Regions from separate parts of the Arthrobacter sp. 7Tela_A1 genome, predicted to be linked through region 1. Evidence: riboswitches for the same ligand, from Rfam matches in the RefSeq annotation. Region 1 holds a riboswitch; the other holds the start of a gene.
The links. A riboswitch is a leader RNA that binds a small molecule or an ion and turns the genes downstream of it on or off. The one in region 1 is predicted to bind cyclic di-AMP.
Positions count from the first base shown of each region.

Region 1 (11,472 bases):
CGCTGGACTCCGTTGCCGACGTCAGCGGCACCCCCACATCGAAATCGGTGATTATCCGGTTGGAGCCTGCTTCACCGGCCACGGCAACGGCAGCGCAGTAACGCTCTGGTCAGGACTGCAGCCGGTTTCGGGAACCACCATCACGGCGTCAGCGTCGGCCAGTCCCCGGAGCATGCCTGAGCGGTAGTACTGCGAGGGCATGGCACGCCCGTCCTGGATGCGGCACGGCACCAGGCGGGTCTTGCCGGGCATCGGGTCGATGCTGACCCCTGCCAGCACGTGGCGCTCCGGTGCCGCCGCGGCGCCGCGAAGCCCGTCAAGCAGGGGCTCCAGAACCGTGAAGACTGCCATCATTGCGGCCAGCGGGTTACCCGGCAGGGCGACCACAAACCGGCCGTCGGGAAGGCGTGCCAGCAGGGTGGGGTGGCCCGGACGCATGGCGATACCGTCGATCAGCAGCTCTGCGTCGACAGACTCCAGTGCGCGGCGCAAATGGTCCGCCTCTGATGTTCCCGTGCCGCCGGTGGTCACCAGGACGTCGCCGGAGGACATCGCAAGGGACGCTTCGTCTATGGCATCGGTGCTCAGTGCCGCGACGACGTCTTCCAGCCGATCCGGAAGCCGCCGGACGGCGTCAACCCTCCCTCCGAGCATTTCCACCAGCTGGGGAAGCTGGGGACCGAAGGTGTCACGTACCTGGCCGGAGTCCGGCAGGCCGAATTCAATGACTTCGTCCCCGGTGAACAGCAGCGAAACCCGCGGTGCCCGCAGCACCGGCAGCGTGTCATGGCCGCACACCGCTGCCAGGGCGATGTGGGCAGGGTTCAGCACAGTTCCCGCAGGGATCGTGGTCTCTTCTGCCGCGGCTTCCTCGCCCGCCGGACGGATGTGTTCGCCGGGCCGGGGTTCATCAGGCCGGGCGCCGGGACCAGGGATGAGTGTCTGGGGATCTCCGGGACGAAGCACGGCGTTTTCGGACCGCAGGACTGCTTCTCCCCCGGCGGGGATCAGTCCACCGGTCAGGATCGGCACGGCCTGTCCCTGCTGCAGCGGACGGCGGCCCGATTCCCGGTGGATCTGCCAGCGCTCGTGTTCGGGTTCTTCAGCAGTCACAAGCGTCCACGGCGGAGCGCCTGCCACCGCCCAGCCGTCCATGGCGGACGACGGATAGTGCGGCACGGGCTGCAGGGCAACGGCATCGGAGGCGAGTGTCTGCCCAAGTGCTTCAGCCAGCGGAACCGTTTCGAACGGCAGCGGCCGGGCCGCAGCATGGGAAGCCCTCCGCGCCTGTTCCCAGGGGGTGTTCGGCTGCAGCGGCAGAATGAGGGGCGCGGCTCCGTTCACTTCTGTTCCCCTGCCCCTGCGGCGTCGCATTCACGCTGGGCTGCCCGGATGGCTGCCCGCATGGCAAGGGCCTCATCAGCCTGCCCGCTTCCGGCCGCCAGGCCCGCTGCGAGACCGGCGACGAAGGTGGTGAGCGGCGCAGCAGGACGCACAACGTTGTGGGCTGCTGCTGCGGCCAAGTCGAGAACCGCGTCAATGTCCACCTCTGTGCCTTCAAGCTCCAAGGACCGCAGCAGGCGCTGCGTCCAATCTTCAAGTTGCTGCTGCTGGGTTCCCATAGTGGCTCCTTTGTCCGTCGCGTAGCACCGGAAGCAGCAGGTTTCAGGCGGTGCGGTTACCTGGGCTGATCCCCCAGCTTTCGGCATCATCCCAGGTGTCCACGTCCGCGGTGCTACCCGCTGGAACGGCGACCTCTCTCCACTGCACCCTAGCAAGCAGGCTGAACATTGACAGATTCTCCAGCCCTTCAGGACGTGCTGCCACGCACCGCCGCAGCTCAGCGCTCCGGTACAGTGCCACCAGCGGCTGCGCCTTGCCCCTGGCATCTACTGCCATGAGGGAGGTCCGGGGATCCAGCGCGGCTTCGGCGAGCAGGGCGGGGACTGCACGGGCGACGCCGGGCATGTCGCAGGCCAGCACCAGTGTCCATTCGGGCTGATGCTCCCCGCGGGCAGCGGACCGCTGATCCAGGACCGAGAGGGCGGCCCCGACTGCCGCCGCCGGACCTCCGAACGGAGGATCCTCACGGACGCGAACGCAGTCATCCCCGTACCTGAGCAGCATGGAGTCCAGCCGGTCAGGTCCCGCGACGGCTATTTCCCGTGCTCCAGCGGAGGCGTCGAGGGTGATCTCCAGGAGGCTGCTGTCACCGAGGACGAGCTCCGCCTTGGGCACACCCCCCAGCCGCGAGGATCGCCCACCGGCCAGGACGACGGCGTCATAGGCAGGCGGGGGCGGTTCCGGCAGCGCCACTAGGCTGCCGTATCGCCGAGGAAGGGATTCCACTGGGCAGCGGGCTGCTCCAGTTCACGGATTTGCCACCGGGCGCCCCTGGGCGGCCGGGGAGTAAAGCGCAGTTTCCATCCGAGCTGGTTCAAGGTTTTGTCCCCTTTGTGGTTGTTGCATCTCAGGCAGCAGGCCACAAGATTCTCCCAGCTGTCTTCTCCCCCGCGGGACTTCGGCACTACGTGGTCAACAGTGGATGCCTGCTTGCCGCAATAAGCGCAGGAGTGCCCGTCCCTTCTCAGGACACCCCGCCTCGTGGCGACGGTCCCCTCCCGGTACGGAATATTCACGTAGCGGTTGAGGAGAATCACGGAGGGCCGTCCGAAAACGTCCGTGGGGCCAACGACCGGATCGCCGCTTTCGGCAAGCACGCTCGCTTTGCCGGTGAGGACCAGCACCAGCGCGCGCTTGAACGTTACGACAGCCAGCGGTTCGTAGCCGGCATTCAGAACCAAGGTTCGCATGCACGTTCCTCTTCGCCTGCCCGGCGGTGGTGCAGGAGGGAGAAACAGCCCCACCTTTACCCCGCGGTACTTCGAATCTTGATTGCAAGAGTAAGCCGCAGGAGGCGATCACGCCATTTAAAGGCCAGTAAAGGCAAGGAAACGGCGGGACGCCAAGCGGGCCGCACCGGTAGCCGGGCAGAAACCAGCAAAGGACCTTCCCGAGGGAAGGTCCTTTGCTGGACTGTGTCAAAAAGTGATGCTAAGTCAAGAAAGAGGTACTGCTAGCCGCCAACGCGGATGTAGACGCCGCCTGAGCCGAGCTCTGCCGGGGCAACCACTGTCTGGTTTCCGAAGAAGCCGCCGTGGATGGCTTGGCCGTTGCCGACATAGACAGCGATGTGGGCCAGGCCCATGCCACCGTCGGCGTAGTAGATCAGGTCGCCCGGAAGCGCCTCCGCTGCACCCACCGTGCGGCCGAGGGAAAGGTAGCCGGCCGGCCACCCGTGGTAGTTGATGCCTGCAGCGGCCAGCGCGTTTGTTGCCAGCATGGTGCAGTCCTGCATCACGCCAAGCTGTGCGTAGGCAGCAGCCGCGATGGTAGCGCCGACGCCGGAGGCAACTGCGGGAGCCGCGGGAGCCGCATGGGCGGGTGCAGCAGCTGCTGCACCGGTGCCCTGTGCCGGGGCCTGCGCTGCGGGAGCAGCGATTTCCTGCGACTGCACGGAGATTTCTGCTTCCACAACAGGCTGCTCGGCAACAATGACGCCGGGTACCTGTGCGAGCTTCAGCTCCAGGCCTGCTGCGTCAGCAGGGACCTGAAGAGGGATGGAGGACAGATCCAGCTTGCTGGTCTGCACGTCACGGGAGGTTTCCGCGCCGGCGGCGTTTGCTGCGACGCCGGTGGTCAGTACCAGGCCCGAGGCTGCGGCAATCACAGCGGCCTGGCGGCCCATCGTGCCGGCGTTGGTGCTGACTGCGTCGGCCAGGGCGGTGAGGGTGCTGGTGCGCTGGACGGGAGCCCGGTGGCGCGCGCGCTCAGTTGTCGAGGTCATGGAAGGTGTTTCTCCGTAGTTTCAGGCAACCGCGCGTCAGCTGACGCGGACGAAGCTTGCGCCGGGAAGGTCGGACAGGGAGTGCAGGCCGGTGTTCATGCCGTTCAGGCCACCGGAAATGACCTGGCCGTTGCCGACGTAGATGGCCACGTGGCCGCCGGTGATTACCAGGTCGCCTGCCTGCGGAGTGCCAACCACTGCACCGAAAGCGAAGAACTGTGAGGGGCCGAGGTCGCCAACGGACTTGCCGACCGACCGCAGGGCCTTCTCGACCATGGCGGTGCAGTCCTGCGCGACGCCGATCTGACCGTAGGCGGAAGCTACCAGCCCGGCGGCAATGCCGCTGGCGGGAGCAGCCTGGGCCGGAGCCGGAGCGGAGGAAGCGGTGGTGACGCCGGTGGAGGCCTGGGCCTGGGCCTGAGCCGGTGCCGGTGCTGCTGCAGCCTGCTGGGCTGCATAGGCTTCCTGCTGGGCGGCGAGTGCCGCCGCTGCTTCTTCGGCTGCCGCGAGCTCGGCTGCCGCGATTTCGGCCCGGATCTCAGCGCCGGAAAGCGAGCCGGCAAGGGGCTCAACCGGAAGATCGAAAGGTGCCTGCTCAGAGACCGTGACGGTCCCGTTGGAGGTCACAACGTTGAGGGGGGTGGATTCCAGTGCCTGGCGGTCGGTGGAGACCGGTGCAGCCTGCGCCGGCATACCTGCGGCCAGAACGAGGCCGGAAGCTGCAACGACGACGGCGGCCTGGCGGCCGACGGATCCTGCGTTGGCGGTTACGGCTTTGGAAAGCGCCGTAAGCGGGCTGGTTTGAGCTGCGGGCGCACGGTGGCGTCCGGACGTGTTTGATGACACAGTTATTTGCCTCTCCCAACGCCTGCGAGGTGAGCTGTCGGATTCGGATGGGAGTCACCCGGCTGCGGACTGCTAGGTCCAGCAACTTAACCCCTAGGGCTTCTTACGAAACCCAAAATTGGTTCCCCCGCCTCTGCCATGCGATTTTTGCGAACGGATCTCAGACAGTGGCAGAGCTCGGCGAACTGTTCGAGAGTGCCCGGTCTTTGGCGAACCAGGCACGGTGACGAGAATATAACAACATCAGGGAAATGTCACGCTCAGGTCACGAAAGTGTATTGAGCGGGTCACAACCAGCCAAGAGGGTCGACAGCAGTGCCGTTAACCATTACTTCGAAATGCAGATGGCAGCCGGTTGATGCACCCGTGCTGCCGCTGGCGCCCACCAAGTGGCCGCGCTGGACTTCATCCCCCACAGACACGCTGATGGCGGAAAGGTGGTTGTACGTCGTCTCGACGCCATTGCCGTGGTCGAGAACCACACGGTTCCCTCCGCCGAAGGCATGCCACCCGGCAAAAGTAACGGTGCCGCTGGCTGCTGCCGTGACCTCGGTCCCGCAGGCCGCCGCAAAGTCCTGGCCGGTATGAAGCTCTCCCGCCGCTCCCGTGATCGGGCTGACCCGGTAACCGAAAGAAGAGGTCTGCACCAGTTCGGATTCCAGCGGCGTTGCCAGCGTGCCCTTGGCAGCGGCGGGGGTGACGTCCACCCCGGCCACTGTGAGCCCCTGGAGCTTGGCGTCAGGGTCAAACTTGCTGGTGAGCGCCGCCCGGTCAAAGCTGAGTGTGGCGTTCGGATCTGCAGACACGGCCGGTGCCGCGGACGGCGTGGGCTGCTCCGCCGGAATGTCGGCAGCTGCCGTCGTGGGCAGGGCGACTGTCAGGACCAGACCCGATGCCGCAGCACCAATAGCCAGCTTCTGCGCCGACGCTCCAAGGGGGCGCTGGACAGGCTCTGCGCGGCGGCGGCCTGTTGACCGGTCAGTGGAGCGTGGGCGCAGCGGTGCAGCCGGTGTTTCGGCTCTGCGCCTGCCCGAAGCTGCATGCTTCGACAAGTGTTTCCCTCTCTGCAAAGCCTGCGAAGTTAGCTGTCGGATTCGAGTAGAGAAAACTCGGCCTCTGACGCACGGGATCCGCGAGGATCCCCTGCTGCTCGGAGGCTTCACCCCAAGGCAGCCCTGCTGCCGGTGATTGGGTCCTCCGCCCCTGCCTTCGAACGGTTGCACCTGCGGTCCAGTGGCAGGGTTCGGCTGTCGGACCGGTAAGCGGTGGTGTTGCTGTAGTCAGATGCAACTATAGGGTAAAAAGTCGAAAAGATACCATTCCGTTATCAGGGAACCTGAATATCACGGACGGGCTGGGCGACGAAGACGTGGGACGCCACTTCTGCAGGCAGTTCCAGTGCGCCTTCGATCCCGGGAACCCGCACGGAGATATAGCCGCCGACCACCTCCGCCGTAATGGTCGCTCCCGGGCGCAGGCCCGCTTCATCGAGCTGGTTCAGCAGTTCGGGATCGACCTGGATCGGTTCGGCCAGCCGCTCCAGCAGCATTTCTTCTCCCTGCTGGACAGAGCCCACCGCAGAGACCAGGTCCAGACAGCTGGGGGTCCGTGCTGACGGAAGCCCGCCAATAGCCTCCAGGCCCGGAATGGGGTTCCCGTAGGGCGACTCTGTGGGGTGTCCCAGCAGGTCGTAGAGACGCCGCTCCACCCGTTCGCTCATCACATGCTCCCAGCGGCAGGCCTCGTCGTGGACGTAGGCCCAGTCCAGTCCGATCACGTCGGCCAGCAGCCGCTCAGCCAGCCGGTGCTTGCGCATGACCTCGGTTGCCCGCCGGCGTCCGAATTCGGTCAGCTCCAGCTGACGGGTCCCCGAAACCACAACCAGGCCATCGCGTTCCATCCGGCCGATGGTCTGGGAGACGGTAGGACCGGAGTGGCGCAGTCGCTCGGCAATCCGCGCCCGGAGAGCGACGATGTTCTCCTCTTCGAGTTCCAGAATGGTTCGAAGATACATCTCAGTTGTGTCTATGAGGTCCGTCATGACCAGCCGCTCCTAGCATTCGTGCGGAAGAGAAGGGATGGAAAACCGGCGTGGCGCAGACCGCGCCGCAGGTTCGGTTCCACGTTAGCCCATGGCACCGAAACGGACCCAAACACCATGCCGCGGGCCACCTTAGGGCACCCGGTCACAAATAGGAACGTCACGGCCGCCGGGTGTTGAATGGAAATGTACGTGAAGTACCCTGCCAACCCGCTTGGAGCAAATACAACAATGGGCGAAACCACCGCACTTACCATCCCTGCAGACCTTCTTCCCAAGGACGGACGTTTCGGTGCCGGTCCTTCCAAAGTCCGCCCCGAACAGATGGATGCTCTCTCCCGCGCCGGAGCAAAGCTCCTGGGCACCTCCCACCGGCAGGCTCCGGTCCGGAACCTGGTCGGTAGCGTCCGGGAGGGACTCTCCTCGCTGTTCTCCGCCCCCGAAGGATACGAAGTAGTCCTCGGCGTCGGCGGATCCACGGCGTTCTGGGATGTTGCATCATTCGGCCTCGTTGAGAACAAGGCACAGCATCTTTCCTTCGGTGAATTCGGATCCAAGTTCGCTTCAGCTACGAACAAGGCGCCGTTCCTGGCTGCCTCCAGCATCATTAAGGCGGAGCCCGGCACCCGCCCCGAGGCACAGGCTGAAGCGGGCGTCGACGTGTACGCCTGGCCGCAGAATGAGACGTCCACGGGCGTTGCGGCTCCGGTCCGCCGTGTCGAAGGCGCAGACAAGGATTCCCTGGTCCTGATCGATGCGACGTCCGCTGCCGGCGGACTCGACGTCGATCTCTCGGAGGCGGATGTCTATTACTTCGCACCGCAAAAGAACTTCGCGTCCGACGGCGGGCTCTGGCTTGGCATGTTCTCTCCTGCCGCCATCGAGCGCGCAGCGCGGATCAATGCATCGGACCGCTGGATCCCGGACTTCCTGAACCTGCAGACAGCCATCGACAACTCACGCCTGAACCAGACGTACAACACGCCGTCGCTCTCCACCCTGGTGACGCTGAACGCCCAGCTGGAGTGGCTGAACTCGAACGGCGGGCTCAAGTTCGCCACGGCCCGCACGGCGGACTCCGCAGGCCGCATTTACGCCTGGGCCGAAGCATCCTCCGTCGCCACGCCGTTTGTGGGGCGGGCCGAGGACCGGTCCAACGTGATCGCAACCATCGACTTCGACGATTCGATCGACGCTGCGGGGATCGCCAAGACCCTGCGCGCGAACGGCGTGGTGGACGTTGAGCCGTACCGCAAGCTGGGCCGCAACCAGCTGCGCATCGCTACGTTCGTGGCGATCGAGCCCGAAGACGTCAGCGCACTGCTGCAGTGCATCGACTACGTCATCGAGCATTCCTAGCAGCAGGCAGCCGCACGAACAGGGCCCCGCCGCTACTGCGGTTTGGGGTCCTGTTCCGTTTCCCGGGTCGTCAGGTAGAGGCGCCGCCGCACGGTGCGGTCGTAGTGCAGGCGCAGATGATGGGAACGCCAGGCCCAGACCAGTCCCACCACAGCGGTGATAATGCCCGATGCCGCCGCGACCCCAAGGCTCCACCGCGGTCCAAAAGCGTTGGATACCCACCCCACGATCGGCGCACCAAGCGGCGTCCCGCCCATGAAAATGGCGAAGTACAGAGCCATGACACGTCCACGCATGACGGGCGTCGTCGTTGTCTGCACATAGGCATTGGCGCTTGTCATCAGGGTCAGTGCAAACAGCCCGGTGGGAATGAGGGACAGGGCAAAGATCCACAGGTTGGGAGAGAATGCCGCCAGCAGGCAGGAAACCCCGAACGCTCCCGCAGCCCCGAAGATGAAGCGCAGCCGCGGGCGTTCCCGACGGGCGGAGAGCAGTGCCCCGCAGACAGAGCCGATGGCCATGATCGAGTTCAGCAGACCGAAGATCCCGGCATCCTGGCCAAACTCGGTGCGGGCCATGGCTGCTATATATACGGCGAAGTTGAGGCCGAAAGTGCCCACAATGAAGATCGCAACCAGCACCATGACCAGATCCGGCCGGTACTTCACATACTTCAGTCCTGCCCGGATGCGCCCCTTGCCCGGAGGTGCCTTGGGCAGCACCCGCAGCTCAGCGCTGCGCATCTTCAGCAGCGCCAGGACCATCGCCGCGAAAGTCACGGTGTTGATGAGGAACACCCAGCCGGGACCGACCGCCACGGTCAGCAGGCCTGCTGCTGCCGGTCCGACCATGCGGGCACCGTTGAAGGAAGCACTGTTCAGGGCGACGGCGTTGGGCAGGTTTTCTTCAGAGACCACTTCGGAGACAAAACTTTGGCGGGCCGGGGCGTCAATCGCCGAGACGATCCCCAGGGCCAGCGCGAAAGCATAGACATGCCACAGGTGCGCATGTCCCGAGAGCACCAGCAAACCCAGGCCCGCGCCCAGTGCCGCCATGGACACCTGGGTGGTGAGCAGGACCTTTCGCCGGTCATAGCTGTCGGCGACGAGCCCCGCCCACGGGGCCAGCAGCAGCTGGGGTCCGAGCTGGAGCGCCATCACAATGCCCATGGCCGCGGCATCCTGGTTCGTCAGGATGTCATAGACCAGCCAGTCCTGGGCGGTGCGCTGCATCCAGGTGCCGATATTGGACACCAGGGCTCCGATGAACCAGATGCGGTAGTTGAAGATGCGAAGCGAACGGAACATGTGGGTTCACTTCTCCCTTCCGGGATCAAGAACCTGGTTCCGGCTGCTCAACTGTTATTCGTCCTCCATGGCCGCAGCGCCGCCGGCTGCGTCCTCTTCCGGTTCGACTGCCTTTTCCTGCGCTTCTGCTGCTGTCCCGGGCTGGGCTTCCCCATCCCCGTAGGCAGCGTTCTCTGCGCGCTTCCCTGCCTTTTCTTCTGCCTTTTCTTCTGCCTGGGCAGCAACATCCTCAGGACGGAGCCGCTCGGACCACGGAACCCATTCCGGAGCCAGGACAGAGTCCTCGGAGGGCAGCAGTCCTACTTCGCAGACAGTTGCGGCCTTTCCGCGGGGAACCCGCGCCACGGTGGCGTACCACTGCCAGCCGCGGTAGCCGGGACGATGTGCCTGGAACCGGTGGGTAACCAGCCTGTCAGCCTCAGGCACTGCCCCGATCCACTCGCCCAGCTGGGCCTCCGGCACCACCTCCAAGAGCCCGGCGCGTGCCGTCTCCACGGCAGCTGCCAGCACGGCGTCCGGTTTGGAGGGCCGGCGCTGAGGCTTCCGTGCCGCGGTTTTTTTCGGCTCTTCTTCTGGAACGAAGGTGTCGGTTGTGTTCACTGCGTGGATCTGTCCCTATGCATCAAGGTCATCGGCAACGGCCCGCAGCACTGCAGCAACCTTCGTTGCGTGCTTCTTTTCGGGGTACCGGCCCCGGCGCAGTCCGTTGGAAATGCCGTCCAACAGTTTAATAAGGTCTTCCGTAATCACCGCCATGTCGTCGGCCGGCTTGCGCGTGGCCTTCGCCACGGAGGGCGGAGCTTCCAGGATGCGCGCGGAAAGCGCCTGCGGCCCGCGGCGGCCGTCCGCCACACCAAACTCCATGCGGGTTCCCGGCTTCACCTCGCTCACACCGGAGGGAAGTGCGGAGGCATGCAGAAAAACTTCCTGGCCGTCGTCAGTGGCCAGGAACCCGAATCCCTTGCCAGTGTCGAACCACTTGACCTTGCCGATGGGCACTTCGCTTACCTCGTTCTTAGCTAATGGATGCGGCGTTCCCGCCGCATATGGGTGGTGCATCCGCAGTGAATCTCCGTTGATTCCCTGCATCGCTGTCCCAGCCGCGCGGCAGGGCACTTCCAGAGATACTACGGTGAAGTCTGTTCCCTTTAGAATATCCCGACGCTGCTAATTGCTCTCCGGTGTCCGCTTTGATGGCCGGGAATTTTAGCTGTTAGCGTTAAACATCATGGACGAACGCCTCCCGGACCCGGGAAAACCTGCAGCCGAATCTCCCGGCCGGCCCCCTGTTTCCGAGGGTACCGGGACTGTCCCCCGCACCTCCCGTTCGCCGCTGCGGCTGATCGTGACGGTGCTGGCCGGACTGCTGGCGCTTGCCGGCGTCGCGAGCCTTGCGGCCCTGCTCCTGGAGGCGCTGCGCGGCGAAAGCGTCTGGCCCGGTTTTGCTGCCGGGGCGTTCTACGCCCTGCCGGTCGCTTTCGTGCTGATGGCGGGGCTGGTAATTGACTCAATCGTGCGCCGGCGGCGGGGCTGACCCGTTTGTTTTCGCCTCCACTCGGGTAACGTATTGGACGATGTCCGCGATCCGAGCATTGGCCGAAGACCTTGCAGCGCGCAGTGACGAACAACTGCGTGAGCTTTTGACCGCCCGGCCGGACCTGATTCTCCCTCCGGTGCCGGATTTCCAGGCCCTGGCGGCCCGCGCATCCACGCGCATCAGCGTCCAGCGGGCGCTGGAAAAGCTCACGGCTCCCCAGATGCAGGTCCTCGAAGCGCTGGACCTCACCACCAATGAGGACTCGCATCTGAGCACCACGGCGTCCTGGCTGAAGGCCTCAATCGCGGGATCAACCATCAAGGCCCTGGATTCCATTCTCAGCTACCTGCACCAGTTGGCGCTGCTGCGCCGCGCCGAGCCCCACCCCGGTGCTCCGAAGGCCGACGCCGGACGCCGCTTCTACCTGCCGGTGTCCGTTCTGGGTGAAGCGCTGGGAGCCTATCCGGCAGGGCTTGGCCGTCCGTATTCAACGCTCGCTGCCCAGCAGCCTGAGTTCGGACAGCGCCTCGTCGAG
Region 1 covers NZ_JAXIOO010000018.1:27,850-39,321, forward strand. The annotation lists gene TVB01_RS09395 (FdhF/YdeP family oxidoreductase) at 1-101, shown strand, start outside; gene TVB01_RS09400 (molybdopterin molybdotransferase MoeA) at 52-1,344, opposite strand; gene TVB01_RS09405 (DUF6457 domain-containing protein) at 1,341-1,622, opposite strand; gene mobA (molybdenum cofactor guanylyltransferase) at 1,666-2,316, opposite strand; gene TVB01_RS09415 (HNH endonuclease) at 2,316-2,813, opposite strand; gene TVB01_RS09420 (NlpC/P60 family protein) at 3,077-3,847, opposite strand; gene TVB01_RS09425 (NlpC/P60 family protein) at 3,884-4,693, opposite strand; cyclic di-AMP (ydaO/yuaA leader) riboswitch at 4,699-4,855, opposite strand; gene TVB01_RS09430 (M23 family metallopeptidase) at 4,981-5,745, opposite strand; cyclic di-AMP (ydaO/yuaA leader) riboswitch at 5,749-5,952, opposite strand; gene TVB01_RS09435 (metal-dependent transcriptional regulator) at 6,021-6,734, opposite strand; gene serC (phosphoserine transaminase) at 6,966-8,093, shown strand; gene TVB01_RS09445 (MFS transporter) at 8,126-9,400, opposite strand; gene TVB01_RS09450 (DUF3027 domain-containing protein) at 9,455-10,000, opposite strand; gene TVB01_RS09455 (cold-shock protein) at 10,016-10,399, opposite strand; gene TVB01_RS09460 (hypothetical protein) at 10,629-10,934, shown strand; gene TVB01_RS09465 (helicase-associated domain-containing protein) at 10,975-11,472, shown strand, end outside.

Region 2 (11,472 bases), on a different contig from region 1:
CCGGGCTCATTGCCCCTGAAAACCCAGGTTCCCCGGCGCCGGTGATCGACTGCCCCTCGGTCCTGCACCCCCTGGAGGTCCGCTGGCAGCCCACCAGGGCGCAGCGGCTGGACGAGCGCGGAGTGACGCGCGGATTCCTGGATGAGCTTGCCGGGATTGCCGCAGACGCGCATGCCCGCGCGCTGGCCGCGGACCCGGAAACCGACGCACTGGTCTTTGTTCCGGGTGCCCGTGAAGTCTCGCATGTGGCCTCCCGGCTGAAGCACCTGGCCGGAAATGCCGCCGATGTGGTGGAACTGCATGGACAGGTACGCCCGGCGGAACAGGACCGCGCAGTGTCAGGGCGCCTGCCGCACGGGCGGCCGCGGATTATCGTGGCGACCTCACTGGCCGAGTCCTCCCTGACCGTGCCGGGAGTGCGGCTGGTGGTGGACTCGGGGCTGGCCCGAGAGCCGCGGCGCGATGCCGTCCGGGGAATGTCCGGCCTGGTCACCGTCAGCTGTTCCCGGGCGTCGGCGCAGCAGCGTGCCGGCCGTGCAGCGCGCCAGGGCCCCGGAACAGTGGTCCGTGCCTACTCGGAGGCCGCCTACGCCGCCGCTCCGGCGCAGGCCACGCCCGAGGCCGCCTCCGCGGACCTGACCACGGCTGCCCTTCTCCTGGCCTGCTGGGGAACTCCCGGCGGGCGCGGACTGAGGCTCCCCGACCCCTTGCCTCCGGTTGCTGTCGCGGACGCGGAGAAGGTGCTGCGCGGCATCGGAGCAATCGACGGTCAAGGACTGGCGACGCCGGCTGGCCGAAAGCTGGCGCGCATCCCTGCAGACCCGCAGCTTGCCCGCGCCCTGCTGGACGGAACGCGCGTGATTGGTGACCGGGCCGCGGCGGAAATCACCGCCATGGTTGCCGGCGACTACCGCCCGGCGGGCTCTGACCTTGGGCGGCTCCTCTCCGGCCTTCGGGCAGGAACCGAACCCGGAGCCAGCGCCTGGTCCATTGAGGTGCGGCGCATGGAACGGCTGGCCCGGACATACGCCCTGGGTTCAGCGTCCGGCCGGGACAGCCGGGCCGGGCACCAGCCTGAACCGTGGGAATCCGTGGGCTACATGGTGGCGCTGGCGTTCCCTGCCCGGGTGGCCCGCCGGGTGGCGGGGAGCGCGGGGGACCAGTACCTGCTGGCATCAGGAACACGCGCGGGCCTGCCTCCGCAGAGTTCGCTGGCGGGCCGTGAGTGGCTGGCGATTGCCGACGTCACGCGTGCCCAGGGGCGGTCCGCCGCCGGCACCGGCGCCGTTATCCGGGCCGCAGCTCCGCTGGAGGCAGGCACGGCGGAGGCCGCGGCGTCGCATCTGCTCAGCGAATCCGTGACCGCGGTCTTTATGAACGGGAAGGTAGCCGCACGGCGGCAGCGCCGGCTGGGCAGCATTGAGTTGGAGTCCACGCCGGTCCGGCCGACCCCCGCGGAGGGCCGCACCGCCGTCGCCCAGGCACTGCAGCGCGAGGGGCTGGGAATCCTTGGCTTCTCGACGTCGGCCGACGCCCTGCGGCGCCGCCTGGCGCTGCTGCACCGGCTGCTGGGCCCGCCCTGGCCTGATGTTTCCGAACCCGCCCTTCTTGACCGCATCGAGGAGTGGCTGGGCCCGGAACTTGAGGCTCTGTCCCAGGGGGCACGCGCCGCCGGCGTGGACCTGCTGGACCCGCTCCGGCGCCTGCTGCCGTGGCCCGAGGCCGCACGGCTGGAGGAACTCGCCCCGGAGCGCCTCCTGGTTCCAAGCGGCTCCAAAGTGCAGATCACCTATCCGGACGTGGACGACGACGGCGGCAGGCCGGTGGTCGCGGTGAAGCTTCAGGAATGCTTCGGCTGGGCAGAGTCTCCGCGCCTGGCGGGCGGGAGGGCGAGGATCCTCTTTCACCTGCTTTCCCCGGCAGGCAGGCCGCTGGCCGTTACCGACGACTTGGCGTCCTTCTGGGCCGGGCCGTACAGCCAGGTTCGTGCCGAAATGCGCGGACGTTATCCACGGCATCCGTGGCCCGAGGACCCTTGGTCCGCCGTGGCAACGGCACGGACGAAGGCCCGGATGCAGAAAACGGACGGACGGCCTACGTGACAGGCTCCGCCAGGGAGCTGCCGGCCCATACGCCGTCAAGCACCGCGGAGGCTTCCTCTTCCGATATGGCCAGGGAAAGCGAAATCTCGGTCAGCAGCGGCCGCCGGGCATGGCGGAGCATATCCCGCTCGGCGTGCGAAAGCCCCTTGTCCAGCGACCGGAGCGTGAGGTTGCGTACCACGCGCGCCACGTCATTAATGCTGCCGCTGGCCAGCAGTTCAGTGTTTTCCTTGAACCGCCTGGACCACTGAGCTTCTTCTGCATCGGCTGCGCCCTTGAGGATTTCCATCAGCTGCTGCAGCTGGGTCCCGTTCAGGACACGGCGCAGGCCGACGTCGCCCGCCTTGTCCTTGGGCACCCATACCTGAAGCTTGTTGGCGTGGATTTCCAGGACGAGGTACTCAGTCTCGACTCCGCGCACCTTGCGTGTGGCGACCCTGAGGATCGTTGCGGGGCCGTGATGGGGATGGACTACTGTCTGTCCTTCGTTAAACGTCAATGTGTTTCCCTTTGGCTGCATTGAAGCCGGACTCGTGGGGCGGCTGCCTGTCAGGCAGGAGCGTTCAGGGGACGGTTGTCCCGCCACCTGCCTGCCTTCTCAAGCGACAGTTATGACGGAACCGCGGAGCACGTACCCCGCACACCTGGCTGGGGGACCTGCGCCGCGAGTCTCACCGCTCTATTATTTCATGCTTCGGCCGCGTGGTCGCGGGTAGGACGGGAGGCCGGAGGCGCTTTCCGGCTATTCGCCGCGGACTGCTCCGCAAACGCCGAACGCCCCTTCCCTTGGCAGGGTCGGGGCGTTCCGCGGGGCGGCAGCGAAGGTTCTGCACGCCTCCTTAGGCGCGGTAGTAAACCGGTCCGGAGCCAACGTTGGCGGACTGGACAACCGTCTGGTTGCCGTTCCAGCCGCTGTGGATGGCCTGGCCGTCGCCGATGTAAATGGCGATGTGGGCCAGGCCCATGCCGCCGTCGGCGTAGTAGATCATGTCACCGGGCTCGGGGGTCGAAACCGGGGTGCCGTAGGCGGCCAGCTGGGCGGGTGCCAGGTCACCGACCTGGTGGCCGATGGAGCGCAGCGCCTGCTCCACCAGGACGGTGCAGTCCTGCGCGGCGCCGAGCTGGGCGTAGGCGGAGCTCAGCATGCTGGCGTTGCCGCCGATGGATGCAGCCGGTGCTACGGAGGTGGCCTGAGTGGTCACCGCGTAGTCCGTGTAGGACACGGGCGCCGGTGCAGCGTAGGTTTCCACCGGTGCGGTGTAAGTCTCGACCGGGGCATAGACCGCGGCGGGTTCAACGGCAACAGCAGGGGCAGCGGCTTCACCGACGACGGTGATGACGTCGCCCGGGTAGATGATGGAGGCCATGGACAGGCCGTTCAGGGCGAACACGCTGTCGAGGGAAACGCCGTAGTTGGCGGCGATCTGGCTCAGCGTGTCCCCGGGGACGACGGTGTGCGTGGTGGCTGCGGCGGCTGCGGGGGCTTCGGCCACCGGCGCTGCAACGGCCTCTGCCAGGGGTGCGGTCTGAACCGGTGCGGCTGCGGGTGCTGCAGGGGTGGAGTCGTTCACGACGACGCCGGCCTGGGCAGGGGCTGCCATGCCGAACATGAGGCCGGAGCCTGCTACGACGGCAGCGGCGGTTCCGCCGATGGTACGGGCTTTGCCCGGAGCGACCTTTGCGATGGTGGTCCAGACGCTGGTCTCGGCACAGTGGCGTCCGCGATTGGTTTTGATGAACAAGGAATTACCTCTCCCTATACCTGCGAGGTGAGCTGTCGGGTTCGGATGGGAGTCACCCGGCGAACGGTTCTCAACCGTTCGGCTTAACCCCAAGGATTCGAAAGGACCCAAAAAATTGGTTCCCCCGCCCCTGCCGTCGTGGTGCAAAAGGGTCCTTGGCTAGCGGCAGAGTTAGGTAACAAGCCAAGGCGCCGCATTAGGTTCTGCGGCATGCCAAGGACACTAACAGGCATTCCAGTTGTATTGCAATTCGATAACGGCGGCGTGTTGCCATTGTGTTTTGTAGGTCACGCATGTAAAAGAACAGTCGGCTTACCTTTCCTTTCACTGCAGCCACTTGGGTCTGGGCTCCCAGCCCGGGCGCCGACGGCCAAGCGGCCCCGGAGGATGTCCGCTCACCATGGGTCATTTTGGGTTTCGCGGGTCCGCGCCGGCTTGGCGGGAATACGCTTGAAGGCCCGGAACTGCAACGAAGGAGGCATGCGATGAGCGAACCATCCGGTGAGGGCGGGATGCACCTGCCCGTCGAAGGCGTAGTGCGGGAAGTAGTCATCCCCGCCGGGGTTGCCGGTGCTGCGGAACTGGTGATGGATGTGCGGTGTTATGCCGTGGCGCAACCAGCGGGGATCGTGATCATTGACACAGGATTGCCCGGAACGGAGGACGGCATCGCGGCGGCCGTCGAGGCGTTGGGAGGAACGTTCGGGGACGTAAGGGACATCGTGCTGACCCACCTGCACATGGATCACGTGGGATCGCTCTTCGCAGTTGCTGAGCGGGCGCCGCACGCTGCGATCTACGCGGGCGGGGAGGACTCAGCGGATATACGCGCCCCGCGGCGGGTGACGCCGATAGGCGAGGGGGCCGTCATTCAGGACTTTGGGGTCCTGGCCACTCCTGGCCATACAAAGGGCCACGTGAGTCTCTTTCACGAGCCAACCGGGACCTTGTTCATAGGTGATGCCGCTGCCACGGAGGGTGGCGAAGTGAACCGGGGGCCGGAGGCCTTTACGGCCGACGCCGCACTGGCTGAAGAGTCGCTGGAACGGATTGCGGACCTGGGCCCGGATCGGATTCTCTTCTCACACGGCGCCGAGGTGGCTTCCCCTGCTGACGCCCTGGCCCGGATGGTCGGCGGCCCGTACCACCGCGGCTAGGCTTCCGGGATCAGGCCCGGTTCCGGCGTGCAGTGAGCCAGATGAAGACTGCCCCGGCGGCGGTGGTTAGTACAGCTGCAGGCAGCAGCAGGGCCATGGGTGCAGTGCCGGAGGATACTCCGGCATACAGCAGCCAGCACACGGCCAGTGCGAGGCCGGCAGCGATTGCGCAGAACCGTGCGGATCTCCCGGCCCCAGCGCTGAGGAACGCGGCCACACTGGCGGGGCATGCGAACGAACCGCCCAGCACTGCACCGCCAATCAGGGTCCAGAGGATAAAGCGGGTTTCCCCGCCCGGCTCGACCGCGGAGGCAAAGCGCTGCTGGTAGTTCAGCAGGGCCAAGGCCATGCCGGTCAGGGCGCCGAGCGGGATCAGGAAAAACACAGACGTGCGGGCCCGGACGGGCGTGTTGCTCATGGGTCGACTCTAGCCGGGGTGGGTGGCGGCAACCCAGCGCAGCAGTGAGTAAAGCAGCTGGGTGGCACCGGGCATAAAGCCGGAACCATGGTGGTAAACGGGGTCCATGGTGGTGACCAGCAGGCGGGCAGGCTGGTTCACCTCGTCCAGGTACAGGAGGGCTCCGCTGTCCGTTCCGTCCTCTTCCATGGTGACCAGTGCGCGGGCACCCTCCGGGGGGTGCAGCAGCCCGTGGTGGTGCCAGTCCACTGCGCGCCGTGTGAAGAACTCCCACAGGGGATCCTCGGGCAGGCGCATCCTGGTACCGGTATCCATGCCGGTCCGCCAGGCCCAGAAGACCGTGGGGCGGAAGGTGTAGCTGACGCCGGGAAGCCAGTCCTCGACGTTGTTTTCGCCCAGTACGACCACAGTTTTGCCTGCGTCTTGGAGCGCTTCGCGGAGAGCGGGTTCAAAACGTGCCCGCTGTCCGGGGTGAAGCCGGTCGGCAACCAGCACAACGTCCAGCTCAGCCAGGTCCCCGGGAGTGGAGCCGGGCAGGTAGACCGATTTGATCCGATACGGCTGCAGCACCGGGTCTTCAAGCGTGCGCAGCGCCGGGAAGGTTCCGCAGTGCAGCAGGCCGATGCGTGGAGTGTTCATGCTGATACTTCCTCGGAAGAGCGGGAGCTGATGGTGCCGGTCCCGGCTCCCAGCCATGCGACGAGGTTCGGGCCGAGCCTCCTGGAGCTGTAGCGCTCGTCCGCAAAGCCCTCGAGGTCCAGGCCGCCATGGACCAGCACCTCGCCCTTGCCCAGCGGATAGGTGTAATCCAGGGGAAGGGAGTTCGGGCCAATGCCCGTGACGGCCATTGCGCCTTCGGGCAGCGGGGAATGGTAGCCGCGGCCGTAGAAGCCGGCCACGCCGATTTCCTGGAGCTGTTCATAGGTGTGGACCCCGGGGACACCGGTGCGGAAATGCAGGTCCCGGTAGTCCACGCCGTCCCAGACCGGATGGTCGGACAGGGCATGCGGGCGCAGGTCCCAGGGGCTGCGGTAGTCCAGCTTCAGCCACCGGCACAGGCCGTCGATGAATGGCAGGACCACCTGGCCGTTGACCAGGACGCGTCCGCCGTCACGGACAAACCCGGTCAGGTGTTCGCGGTGCTGGTGCAGCATGACGTGGTCGGCGGCGCCGCTGATGACCAGCGCGCCGGCGGAGAGGATTTTGCCCCGCCGGGCGGGATCGGCGAGGTCATAGGCGTCAGTGTCCTCAATGGCGCCCCGCCAGCCCGGGTCGCCGCGCCCGCGCATGGTCGTTGATCCGGCCAGCCGGATGATGGTCATGGAAGGTCCTTTCGGAGGTCGACGGCGCAGTCGCGCCGACAGGAGGGGCCGAAGTCGGGAACGGCGATGGTGCGGTTCCCGGAGACGGTGTCAACGGTGGGTGTACAGATCGGCAACCCGTAGACGTCCGACAATGCCGGTCCGGTCAGAAGGTCCTCCACCGGTCCCCAGCGGGTGTCATGGGCGCCGACAAAGAGCAGTGCGTTGCGGGAAACATGCAGGGCATGGTCCGGATGGTGGGTCGTCATGATGACTCCCATCCCTTCGGCCGCCAGCGAATCGAGGACGGTGAGGACCCGTGACTGGTTGCGCAGGTCCAGTGCGGAGGCGGGTTCGTCCAGCACCAGGAGCTCCGAGCCGGATGCCAGGGCCCGTGCGATCAGCACGAGCTGGCGCTGCCCGCCGGAAAGCTCCGAATAGTGCCGGTGCGCCCAGTCCGCCGCACCCACCCGTTCCATGGCTGCGCCGGCTGCCTCGCGGTCTTCGGCCCGCGGAACCTGATAGGCGCGCAGATGGCGGGTCCGTCCCATTAGCACCATGTCCTGCACGGTGAAGTCCGGTCCGGCCCCGTGGTCCTGCGGCACGTAGCCGATGGCAGGGCCGGCGGTGAGGGTCCCCTCCACTGGTTGGAGCAGCCCGGAAAGGCATTTGAGCAGGGTGGTCTTGCCGCGGGCATTGGGTCCCAGGATGGAGAGGATTTCTCCGCGTTCCATGCTGAAGCCCAACCCGCGGAAAAGCCAGGGGCGCAGCCTGGAGTAGCGGAACCCCAGGCCCTGGGCCTGCAGCAGGACAGATCCGGTGCCGGCAGCGGATACCGCCTCCGGGAGCAGTGACTTAGTTTCCATCGAACATTGCCTTCTTCTGGGAGCGGGCGAGCAGGGCCACGAAAACGGGTGCACCGATGATGGCCGTCAGGATGCCCAGGGGAATCTCGCTGCTGGTGATCGACCGGCTCAACGTATCGATCAGGATCAGGTAGGTGCCGCCGAGCAGCAGCGACACGGGGAGCAGCACGCGGTGGTCCGAACCGACCCAGAGCCTGGCCAGATGCGGAACCACCAGCCCAACCCAGCCCACGGCACCGGCGACAGCGACTGTTCCGGCGGTCATCAGCGCCACCGCGCAGAGCAGGAGAAGCCGCGAACGGTGCGGATTGACGCCCAAGGCTGCGGCGTCGTCGTCCCCCAGGGAGAGGACGTTGAGGCGCCAGCGCAGTGCCAGGACCACGATCGTCCCGATCCCCACGGGTACCAGGGCAATCAGCACTTTGTCGTAACTGGCCGCGGCAATCGAGCCGAGCAGCCAATGGACAATGGAGGGCAGCTCCGAATAGGGATCGGCGATGTAGGTCATGAAGGACACCAGGGCATTGAAGAAAGCCGCCACCACAATCCCGCCCAACACGATCATCAGCATCCGGCCGCCCTGCCCCAGCCGGGCCAGGAAGAGCACGAAGGCCAGGGCTGCGAGGCCGAAGCCGAAGGCGCCGCCCACCATCCAGGGCCCGGAGAGGCCGAGCGTGAGGATCAGCACGCCGCCGAACGAGGCGCCGGAGGTGACTCCGATAATGTCCGGACTCACCAGCGGGTTGCGGAACAGCGCCTGCAGGCAGGCACCGCCCAGGGCCAGCGCCCCGCCGACCAGGAACGCAAGCAGTACCCGCGGGAGCCGGACGTCCATGATGACGGTGGCTTCCTGGTCGGTCCACGTGCGCCGGAGCAACCCTTCGCCGCCGGGGAACAGCCCGGTGGCTTCACCGGCAAGGATCCGCAGGATTTCATTCGGCGGAACCCAGTACCGGCCCACAGCCATGGAAACGACGCCAACCACCACCAGCAGTACGGCACTGATGAGGACAGGATGGCGGCGCAGCAGGCCGTTCGGCGCGGCGGACCCGGCGGACCGTGCAGACGCGGCAGGCCCGGACGCCGGCGCGGGAACGTTTTCCCTGAGTCGCACGGTTACGCTTCGAAAACGCTGTAGCCGGCGCTGGCACGGTTCATGTCCAGCCGCAGGGCGGCGTCGATCTGCTTTTCGGAAACGTCGTAGTTGTAGAGATAGCTGATCTTCTCCCGCATGGTTGTGCGCAGATTGTGGTCCGTCAGCTCGGGGTGGTAGAGCTCGGCGGCCCACTGCCACATCAGCGGCGACTCCGCACAGGGCACCTCCCAGCGGTATCCGCCCAGCGGCGCCTTGTAGACACGCTTGTTGCGGACAGCGGAGACGGAAGCCAGGGAAGAATCCGCGTAGACGTCCGCCGGGGTGCGTGCGTCGAAGCCGCCCAGCGTGATGACCTCCGGATCCCACTCGATCAGCTGTTCGGCGCTGACGGTGTTGTCCGTGGACACATTGTCCGCCGCCATGTTCTGCCCGCCGGCCAGTTCCATCCAGTAGTGCATGTAGGAGGCTTTGTTCGAAGCGGAGTAGCCCTCACCGGACTGTCCCAGGTGGACAGCCCGCACCGGCGCGGAGACGGAGGCCAGTTCGGCCCCGAGCCTGTCGATTTCCGCGTGCATCCAGTCGGTGATTTCCGTTCCGCGCTGGGGCTTGCCGAGGATGTCTGCGAAGAGGTGAACCCAGGTCTCGAGGTACTCCTGTGTTCCATAGAGCAGGCAGACGGTCTTGAAGCCGGCATTCTCCAGCGGCTCCACGAGGCCCTCGCCCTGGTCCGCCCACTGGAAGACGACGTCGGGGGCCAGTTCCGTGATGGTCTCAATATTGGGGGTGAAGCTGGAGGGGGAGATGGTGGTGGTCGTCTTGGATTCCGGGAAGATCTCACCGAACAGGCCCTGTTGGTTGGCCTGGCGCGTGGACTCGTTGATGCCGGCGATCCTGCCGTACCCGCCGTCGACGGCTGCGATCATGGACGGCGACGGAATGACCGTGGTGGCGATCCGCTGAACGGGTGCATCGAACGTGATGGTCTTCCCCCGCATGTCGGTGACCGAGAACCCCGCACCCGACGCCGCCGGGGAACCGGTGCCCGAAGCGACGGTTTCCCGGGTGGAGCAGGCGCCAAGGGCGAGGCTGAGCAGTCCCAGGCCCGCCCCGCCCAGCAGGGTTCGGCGGGAGGTGAGGGACTGCTTGGGGGTAAGGCGAGACAACTTGGACTCCATTCGGACAACGAACGTTGGTAAGGCTTGCCTAACGGCAAGACAAGAAATCATATTAGCCAACAAAAGTGTGACGTTATTCCAATATGACGCCTGCGGTCGCCGATGAGAGGGAGCTAACAGTGTTCCTTTTTATGAATTACTCAGAATAACTGGTACCGTCGTATCAACGTTGCAGCACTTGGTGGGGTCCCTCAGGACCAGCAACACCCCCCCACGGCGCCTTTCTGTCCGCCCCATTTCCCACATACCGGGCAGCGTTGCCAACGCCCCGCCCCAAGGAGTTACCCCATGTTCAAAACCAAAAACCAGACCCCGGATTCCACTCGCTGCGCACGGTTCACCAGCCCCTTCGGCGGAAGCTATGTGGCAGTCTTCGACCGTTCGCAGGCGGTGCCGGGGACCAGCGGAGGCAGCTACACCGGCGCCTTCCCCCGCGAGTCTCAGGGCTATGGGGTCGACAACTATGTAGCGCGTTTCGATGTCCCGGCATTCTCTGCCGGCAGCCGGCGAGGCAGCTACGTTGACGTTGAGTCCTAACCGCCCGGCCTGACTTCAGAGCCCTTTCGGCTGCCTTGGGGCGGCTGCGGTTGAGACCGGTTCCGGCAGTACCGCCGGCAGGGGAACCCGTGGCCGCCTCGAGTTTGAACTCGACGTTTGACTGCGTACGCCTTGACCCCCCAGCAACAGCGGAGCGTACTGTCGATGTGTGGCGGAGAGCCCAAAACCTGGACCAGCCGGGAGCATGTCCCGGCCCTCACAGGTGGTCTTCCTGGGGTTCGTTGTAGCTGCCCTGTGCGGAACAGGGCTGCTGATGCTGCCGGCGTCCGCAGCCGGACCCGGGGCGGTTTCCTTTTCGGACGCACTCTTCACCTCTGTTTCCGCGCTCTGCGTGACGGGTCTTTCGGTAGTGGAAACTCCCGTCTACTGGTCGGGCTTCGGGCACGCCGTCATTCTGGCCCTCATACAGGTCGGCGGGCTCGGCGTCATGACCTTCGCGTCCATCGTCGGACTGGCGGTGATGGGCAGGTTTCGGTTCCGGTCCCGGCTCCAGGCAATAGCGGAGAGCCGAAGCCCCGAGCTGGACAGTGCACCCAAGGTTATTGCCGGCGTCGTCCGCATCTCCCTGATCACCGAAGGCGCCGTGGCCCTTCTGCTCGCGCTGCGCTTGTGGCTGGGTTACGGCAAAGCGCCGGGGGAGGCCGCGTGGCTGGGGATCTTTCACGCCGTTTCGGCCTTTAACAACGCTGGTTTCGCGCTGTTCGGCGGGAATCTGGAGGACTTTGCCTCGGACCCGCTGGTCTGCGTGCCCGTCGCAGCGGCCGTCATCATCGGGGGATTGGGGTTTCCTGTGCTGGTCCAGCTTCGCCGCGCCTGGAACCGGCCGCTGGCGTGGACCATCAATACCCGCATGGTGCTCTGGGGAACACTGATCCTGCTCCCGGCCGGCACCCTCTACATAGCTGTCTGCGAGTGGGGCAATCCCGCCACCCTGGGAGCCCTGGACTGGCCATCGCGCATCCTTGCCGCGTTCTTTATGTCGGTCCAGACCCGTACCGCCGGTTTCAGCAGCATTGACGTTGCTGACATGGACCCGCTTTCCTGGGCGGGGATGGAC
Region 2 covers NZ_JAXIOO010000031.1:2,379-13,850, forward strand. The annotation lists gene hrpB (ATP-dependent helicase HrpB) at 1-2,102, shown strand, start outside; gene TVB01_RS12625 (CarD family transcriptional regulator) at 2,095-2,601, opposite strand; gene TVB01_RS12630 (LysM peptidoglycan-binding domain-containing protein) at 2,942-3,844, opposite strand; cyclic di-AMP (ydaO/yuaA leader) riboswitch at 3,848-4,022, opposite strand; gene TVB01_RS12635 (MBL fold metallo-hydrolase) at 4,330-5,001, shown strand; gene TVB01_RS12640 (hypothetical protein) at 5,012-5,419, opposite strand; gene TVB01_RS12645 (hypothetical protein) at 5,429-6,058, opposite strand; gene TVB01_RS12650 (hypothetical protein) at 6,055-6,741, opposite strand; gene TVB01_RS12655 (ABC transporter ATP-binding protein) at 6,738-7,586, opposite strand; gene TVB01_RS12660 (FecCD family ABC transporter permease) at 7,576-8,700, opposite strand; gene TVB01_RS12665 (ABC transporter substrate-binding protein) at 8,703-9,845, opposite strand; gene TVB01_RS12670 (hypothetical protein) at 10,146-10,394, shown strand; gene TVB01_RS12675 (TrkH family potassium uptake protein) at 10,600-11,472, shown strand, end outside.
Region 2: another riboswitch for cyclic di-AMP. It lies ahead of TVB01_RS12630 (LysM peptidoglycan-binding domain-containing protein); the one in region 1 lies ahead of TVB01_RS09425 (NlpC/P60 family protein).